Regions from separate parts of the Dorea sp. AF24-7LB genome, predicted to be linked through region 2. Evidence: predicted binding sites of a transcription regulator. Region 2 holds the regulator's gene; the other holds the start of a gene.
What was found. Region 2 encodes Rex, which represses fermentation and respiration genes when NADH is low (regulators of the CRP and FNR family bind a similar motif). Its sites were predicted from a motif close to ATTGTTAANTANTTAACAAT; they were not measured.

Region 1 (4,221 bases), on a different contig from region 2:
GATCTACTGCAACAACATCCCATCTTAAGCTGATACATGCCTTTGCAATGTTTTCTACATCTTCCAGTGTGATTCCGTCTACGACAATCACTTCACATCCTGCTTTTTTCTGTTCTACAAGAGCTTCTTCAATGACTTCTTCTCCTGCAAGAACTTTATCTAATGTAACCAGACCGACTTTTCTTCTTGTCTGGCCTTCCAGTAATCTTGGAATATAATTTTCTTTTACCGGAGTACGCACATCCTGTGCAACCGGCGTATTGATCAGAGCCACACCATCGATAACGGAATATCCACCAACCAAGATTCTTCTGGACTGTGGCATAGCAGGTACTACTACTGCAACTGTACCTTCTTTCATCTGATCCAGCATTGCATCGATTTCTACACCAACACCACCGCGAAGTGTAGTATCAATACGTTTTGAAAAATATTCAACGCCCATTTTCTTCAGAGCGATCGTTGCTGATTTTACTTTATCATAAGCTTCATTTGCAGGAAGCGGACGGCTGTTACTGCTGATCAGGATTGCATCCAGTTCATCAATTCCTTCTGTCTTCTCTGCTGCTTCTTCGTTAAAAAATACCGCTGTTCTGGCTTTGGATCTTGCAAGGAGCACACCTGTTGTTGTTGCTCCTGTCAGATCATCTGCCACTGCTCCGATTAATGGCATTTATTTACCCTCTCTTTCGTGCTGTTTTGCAGCATACTCAGCTACAACCTTCGTAGATTCGATCAGACTTACACATCCTGCGATTCCTTTTCCCGCGATATCAAATGCTGTTCCGTGATCTACAGAACTTCTGATAAACGGAAGTCCGAATGTCAGTGTTACAGATTTTTCGAAATCAAGTGTCTTACAAGCAATGTGTCCCTGATCGTGATACAGAGAAAGGATTGCATCGAATTTACCGGATTTACCAATGTTAAATACAGAGTCAGCCGGGCAAGGTCCGATTGCATTGATTCCTTTTGCTTTTGCAGCTTCAACGGCCGGTCCGATATCTGTAAGCTCTTCTGTTCCGAATAATCCGTTGTCTCCGTTGTGTGGATTTAATCCTGCAACTGCAATCAGTGGATTCTCGATTCCGACTTTACGAAGCTCTTTATCAATGTTGATAACGTTCTCTAAGATTACGTCTTTTGTTGCATAGTGGCAAGCGTCTACTAATGACATGTGACGGCTTACAAAGAATACTCTTAATTTATGGCAGGAGAACATTGTCAGCGCATATGGAGAATTTGTCTGATGCTGATAAATCTCTGTATGTCCAGGCTCTTTTACTCCGACTAATTTGATAGCTCCTTTGTGGATCGGAGATGTAGAAACTGCATCTACTTTCTTAGCCATTCCAAGTTCGATAGATTTCATAACCCAGTCGATTGCCATCTGTCCTGCAAGCTTCTGCTCTTTTCCCCACTCGATAGAGTCTGTATCGTAATCTCCTGTTTCCAGAATATCGATTGTTCCAAATTCATATTTTGCTTCGGAAGGATCTGTGATCTTGTTGTATTTTAATTCTTTTCCAAGAACCTTTGCAGCTCTTTCCATGATTGCCTGACTTCCAATCACAAATGGTTTACAGCATTCATGAATCTCTTCTGAAAGCATAGTTCCTACTACAATCTCTGGTCCGATACCTGCCGGATCTCCCATTGTAATTGCTGTAACTGGTCTGAATTTCTCGCTCATTTTTCTCTTCCTTTCGTTTTCGAATACTTTCGTTTTATGTTTTGTATTTTTGTTTTGTTTTCATTTGTTGATTTTATTTTATTACTTTTGCTTTCGTTTTTCAATAGCTTTTTATCATTTCAGTAGATTCAAACACATTCGCATTACAGTTTTTGTGAATATTTACTATTATTTGCGCCTATTCTTTCGTTTTTTTTCGTTTTTTCGTTTTGTTATTTTTTTGTCATGGATTTTGTTGCATTTTTTTCGTTTCGGATGTATAATGAAACCAACAATTTTTCATATAGAATCGAGGAGGATGACATGAAGAAAAAGTTATACTTTGGAAGTAACCTGAAAATGTACAAGCCTATCAAGGAGACTGTAGAATATCTCCAGTCACTGGTTGAACATACAAAGGACATCAGCCGTGACGAGATTGAACTGTTCATCATTCCTTCCTATACAACACTGGAAAGTGCAGTGAATAAAGTAGACCGCAATTATATAAAAATCGGTGCACAGAATATGTGTTGGGAAGACGAAGGTCAGTTTACCGGAGAGATTTCACCGGTTATGTTAAAAGAACTCGGGCTGGATCTTGTAATGATCGGACATTCCGAGAGACGTCATGTATTCGGAGAGACAGACGTTGAAGAGAATAAGAAAGTAAAAGCCGCTCTGAATCATGACTTCACAACTCTGCTCTGCATTGGTGAGACTGCTGAAGAGAAGAATTTCGGTATCAGCGCAGAAGTGCTCCGCACACAGTTAAAGGTCGGCTTCCACGATGTTCCGGTTTCACAGGTTCCGAATATCTGGGTTGCTTATGAGCCGGTATGGTCCATCGGTGTAAATGGAACACCTGCTTCCGCAGATTACGCGGAAGAGATGCACAAAGTTATCAAAGAGTGTCTGCAGGAGATCTTCGGTGATGCTTCTAAGGACATTCCGGTTCTGTACGGTGGAAGTGTCAATCCCGGCAATGCCAATGAACTCATTGTTCAGCCATCTATTGACGGATTATTTACCGGACGTGCTGCATGGCAGGCAGACAAGTTTGACAAGCTGATCCGTGATGCAAAAGCTACTTACGAAGCAGCACAGGCATAAGTCCTTTTGCTGTTTGCTTACTTATATTATTTATCAATTCCAAAAGAAGCCCCGTTTCACCGGTATGTGTGAAACGGGGCTTCTGCTGTTATTTCCCTATTAGTTTTTATCCACAATACAGACTTTGAATTTTGTAATTTATCCACACTGCTTTTTACTTCTCTTCACAGATATCCTCTACAAATTCACGCATTCCCTGAATGATCAGCCACACAGACGTTGCTCCTGCATCCTGGTATCCGATGGCACGTTCCATCAGTGATTTGGCGCGTCCAAATGCTGCCTGATATTTCTTCGTGTTCTCGACACCTGCTTTTGCGGCTGCCTCCGCTGCGCGCAGCATCTCGGCCAGGCTCTTTTCACTATTTGCTTCCATTGCCTCTACTGCCGGAGCAAGTGCATCCACCATCGTCTTATCACCGACTTTCGCTTTGCCTCTCTCCTGGATTGCTGCAAGGCTTTTCTTTTCCATATGCGCCAGTTCTTCTGCACCGATAGCCTTCTTCGCTTCCATGCCTTTGGCACCGGCAAGATACAGGCTTCCGAAAATAACACCGGATGCGCCGCCCATTGACAGGAGCATTGCCTTTCCCGCCGCCTCGAAGAGTGCATAGACATTCTCTTCATTCTCCATATGGGAGAGTTTTTTCTTAACTTTCTGCATGCCGCCCGCCATACCGATTCCATGGTCTCCATCACCAATGGCACTGTCTACTTCTGTCAGATATGGTTTCTTTGCAATGATCTTATCAGCAATATATAAAAGCATATTTCTTGTATCAGCCGCATTCAGTTCTTCCAGAATTCCGGCTTTGCTTCTTACAATCTCTGCCGCTTCCACGTCATTTACATCAAATTCCGGTTCTGACTTAATCTGTACATCTTCCGTCTGGCCGCCAGCTGCTTCACCGGTATTTCCCGTAAGCTCTCCCTTCGCGTAATACGGACAGTAACATGGCATATCGTAGTATTTCTTCAGTTCTTCATCCAGTTTAAATAAAGTAATGGAAAATCCACCCATTTCCTGACTGGTACAATAATTGTTCAGATCTGTATCGTAAACTTTGATTCCATCTGCATCCAGAAGCTTTTTCACTTTGCGGAAAACAATTGCAAGTTCTGTGATCGTTGTAGAACCGAGACCGTTTACAAGTACACACACTTCATCGCCCGTTTTCAAATCCGAATCGTCCAGAATCTGCTTATACATCTTCTCGGTAAGAACATCTGCATCTTCCCACGTAGTGCGCAGTACACCGCGCTCGCCGTGCAGTCCCATGCCGTATTCAATCTCGCCTTCGCCCAACGTAAATATCGGCTGTTCCACTCCCGGAAGCTGTGCAGGTGCAGTTGCAACACCAATCGTTCTTGTATTATCTCTTGCCTTCTCCGTAACTCTGACAACTTCTTCTAATTCCAGTCCTGCATCACATGCC
Region 2 (4,221 bases):
GGTCGCGGTCTTCGAGTACGCTGATGCGTTCTTCCGTCTTTTTTAATTCATTCTGGCGTTTGCGTTCCTTAGCCTGCAGTTCTTTTTGTTCCTGCCAGCTTAATTTGGAAGCGGAGACTTCACCGGAATCGGTGGAAGAATCAGAAGTCATATCGATATTTTCTGTATATGCAGCTGTGAGTTCTTCCTTTTTCTCCAGGTAATAATCGTAATTTCCAATGTAATTGACAAACGTATGATGCGTAAGATCCAGGATTCTTGTGGCAGTCTGATTGATGAAATAACGGTCATGCGAAACATAGAGCAGTGTTCCGGTATAATTATTCAGCGCTTTTTCCAGAATTTCTTTTGAGGTAATGTCTAAATGGTTGGTCGGCTCATCGAGGATCAGGAAGTTTGCTTCAGAGAGCATAAGCTTTGCAAGAGAAACACGTCCTCTTTCACCACCGCTTAAATCGGAAATCCGTTTAAAGACATCGTCTCCGGTAAATAAGAATGCTGCAAGCATGTTCCGGATCTGCGTATTTGTAAGAGTCGGGTAATCATCCGAAATCTCTTCAAAGATTGTCTTTTCCATATGGAGCACATGGTGTTCCTGATCGTAGTAGCCAATCTGGACATTCGTACCAAGGGTGAAAGTTCCGTTGTCTGCAGGGAGAACCTGATTTAAAATCTTAAGCAGAGTCGTCTTGCCGGTTCCATTATCGCCGATGATCGCAACGTGTTCGCCACGCTTGATCTCAAAACTGATATCTGAAAATAACGTCTGTGGTGGAAAGGCTTTACTTAAATGTTCTACCGTCAGTACATCATTACCGCTGATGGTTGCAGGTTCAAGCTTTAACTGAAAGTCTTTGTTTGTTTCTATCGGTTTTTCTACCGGCTTGATCTTCTCAAGCATTTTCTCACGGCTTTCCGCCCGTTTGATTGATTTCTCGCGGTTGAAAGAGCGGAGCTTTTCAATAACAGCTTCCTGATGCTTGATCTCTTGCTGTTGGTTGAGATATTCTTTGATACGCGCTTCGCGGATCTGCTGTTTTTTCTGAGAGTAATCAGTATAATTACCAGAATAAGTCATCAGTTCACCGTTTTCTATTTCGATGACTTTCGTTACAATCCGGTTCAGAAAATAACGGTCGTGTGAGACGATCAGTACTGCACCCGGATAATTTAATATGTAAGTTTCCAGCCACGTGATTGAATTCAGATCCAGGTGGTTGGTCGGCTCGTCCAGAAGCAGAATATCCGGTTTAGTAAGCAGAAGTTTGCCGAGAGAAACACGGGTTTTCTGTCCTCCGGAGAGCGTATTCACCGGTTTGGTAAATTCTTCTTCCTGAAAACCTAGTCCCTTTAAGACGCCAGTCAGTTCGCTTTCATAAGCATATCCATTTTCGCGTTCAAATGCTGCGGTCAGCCGGTTGTAGGAGTCCATGTGGTCTTCCAGAGAGTCTCCACTTAAGTCCTTCATCTCCAGTTCCAGCTGACGGATCTTCTGTTCCATGGCAATGATATCTGCTTTTGCCGTGCGCACTTCTTCGTAGATCGAACGATCTGTATTCATGTCCTGATGCTGGGCGAGATATCCCATAGTCTTTCCTTTGGTCAGGATGACGGAACCACCATCTGACGGCAGTTCTCCGGCAATTATCTTGAAAATAGTAGATTTGCCGGCTCCGTTCGGGCCTACAAGGGCAGCTTTCTCATGATCTTCTATATGAAAAGAACCATCTTTCACAATGATTTCTTCACCAAATGTTTTGTTAATTCCATGACAGGCAAGTATCATAAAAAATTCCTCCTTATCTGTTCACATACGTTCTTATTATAACGAAAACGTAATAAAAAAACTACTAAAAAATTGACTTTATTCATACAATTTTATATAATAACAGTTAGAATACATATGGGAAGGTGAAAAAATTGGATAATCGAGGAATATCACAGGCAGTCATCCGACGTTTGCCGCGATATTATAGATATTTAGGAGAACTCCTTGAAAATGGGGTAGAACGTATTTCTTCTAACGATCTGAGCAAAAGGATGAAGGTTACTGCGTCTCAGATTCGTCAGGATCTTAACAATTTCGGAGGATTCGGACAGCAGGGATACGGCTATAATGTCAAATATCTATATACAGAGATCGGCAAAATCCTGGGACTGGAAGAAGATCATAAGATCATAATCATTGGTGCAGGTAATTTGGGACAGGCACTTGCAAATTATGCAGCGTTTGAAAAACGTGGATTTATCCTGACCGGAATTTTTGATGTAAATCCGCGTCTGGAGGGAGTTGCGATTCGTGGAGTGCCGATCCGCATGATGGACGAGTTGAAGTCCTTTGTCCAGAAGAATGATGTAGAGATTGCTGTACTTACAATTCCAAAAGAGAAGGCAATCGAAGTTGCGAATATGCTTGTGGAGAACGGCGTGCGCGCGATTTGGAACTTTGCACATACAGACCTCAATCTGCCGGATAATATCATTGTTGAGAATGTGCATTTGTCAGAGAGTCTGATGCAGTTATCTTATAACATCAGTCGTTATAATGAAGACCAGCGCAAAAAAGGAAAGAACTAGTAAAAGCAGACGTATAGAAACAGGCATGTGTATACAGGCTTGTTTTTATACGTCCTTTTTATATGATACCTGAGCAGAAAAGCCTGCATTCATGTGAGCTTGTCAGTAAGCGGATGTAAGGTTTTGTGACTCCGCAGGTGTCATAGGTACGATTATATTAGGGAGATGAGTATATGAGGTTTTTACCGGATGGAGACAGTATGAAGGCGGCAGATAAGGATACGATAGAGAATCTCGGTATCCCATCACTGGAACTGATGGAACGTGCGGCGAGGAGTTGTATTGATTCCATGAAAAAGGAAAAGCTGGATTTTACAGATGTTCTGATTGTCTGTGGATCGGGAAATAATGGCGGAGATGGTTTTGCTGTCGCGAGACTTTTAAAAGAAGAAGGATGTGCGGTTACTGTTTTTATGGCGGGGAATCCGGCACATTTAAGTGCGGAATGCCGATATCAGTGGAAGCTTTTTGAAAGCATTGGAGGATCGATCCGCGACCACTACCCGGATGGCACATACAGCCTGATCATTGATGCTATATTCGGTGTTGGTCTGAGTCGGGAAGTAACCGGGCATTACCGGGAAGTTATTGAGTGGATGAATGAAGCGTCCGGAACAAAAGTTGCAGTGGATATTCCATCGGGAATCAATGCCGGAAATGGTTGTGTGCTTGGTATTGCATTCCGCGCAGATTATACAGTGACGTTTCAGGTTGAGAAGATCGGACTTATCTTTTATCCTGGAAAAGAATATGCAGGTAAAGTCACAGTGACAGATATCGGAATATCACTCCGGACGATGGAGAAGAACAAGAACATTGCATATCTGCCGGACAGAGAGGAATATATCAGAATGCTGCCGGACAGACCGGAAGATTCCAATAAGGGTACTTATGGAAGGCTGCTTGTGATCGCCGGAAGTAAAGGGATGAGCGGAGCTGCATTTCTTAATGCAATGGCAGCTTATCGGATGGGAGCCGGACTGGTGCAGATTTATACGGAGGAATCGAACCGGATCATTTTACAGGCACTCCTGCCGGAAGCAATCATCACAACCTATACAGAATTTGACAAGGAAGAAGTGAAACGGCTTTTAAGTCACGCAGATGCGGTATGCATTGGTTCCGGACTTAGTAGATCCAAGACTGCAAAGAAGATTTTAAAAACCGTATTGTCCAATGTGGAAGTAGCATGTGTGATCGATGCAGATGGACTGAATCTGCTTGCGGAGCATTTGAAATATACAGAATATCTTACAGAAGGAAGGTTTATCCTGACTCCGCATATGAAAGAGATGTCCAGACTGACCGGACTTTCTGTTCCTGAAATCAGAGCTAACAGACAGCAGGTGCTGGAATCTCTGACGAAAGAATGGAACGTTACCTGTGTCCTGAAAGATTCAAGAACGTTGATTGGAGAAGCCGGAAAACGGACCTGTGTCAATACAAGTGGCTGTCAGGCGCTGGCAAAAGGCGGTTCCGGAGATGTGCTTTGCGGTGTGATCGCCGGACTTCTGGCACAAGGAATCAGTACATTCGAGGCGGCAACTCTCGGAACTTATATACATGGATTAAGTGGTGAAACAGCTGCGAGAAAGAAAAACAGTTACAGTATTCTGGCAAGGGATCTGCTTGAGATCCTTGCAA

Region 1: the regulator Rex is predicted to act here: its motif matches at 1,902-1,921, upstream of pdxA (4-hydroxythreonine-4-phosphate dehydrogenase PdxA).

What each region holds. Positions count from the first base shown of each region.
Region 1 covers NZ_QUFR01000005.1:11,443-15,663, reverse strand. The annotation lists gene DWY31_RS06470 (four-carbon acid sugar kinase family protein) at 1-673, opposite strand, end outside; gene pdxA (4-hydroxythreonine-4-phosphate dehydrogenase PdxA) at 674-1,693, opposite strand; gene tpiA (triose-phosphate isomerase) at 1,997-2,785, shown strand; gene dhaL (dihydroxyacetone kinase subunit DhaL) at 2,940-4,221, opposite strand, start outside.
Region 2 covers NZ_QUFR01000001.1:269,227-273,447, forward strand. The annotation lists gene abc-f (ribosomal protection-like ABC-F family protein) at 1-1,786, opposite strand, end outside; gene DWY31_RS01320 (redox-sensing transcriptional repressor Rex) at 1,921-2,577, shown strand; gene DWY31_RS01325 (NAD(P)H-hydrate dehydratase) at 2,751-4,221, shown strand, end outside.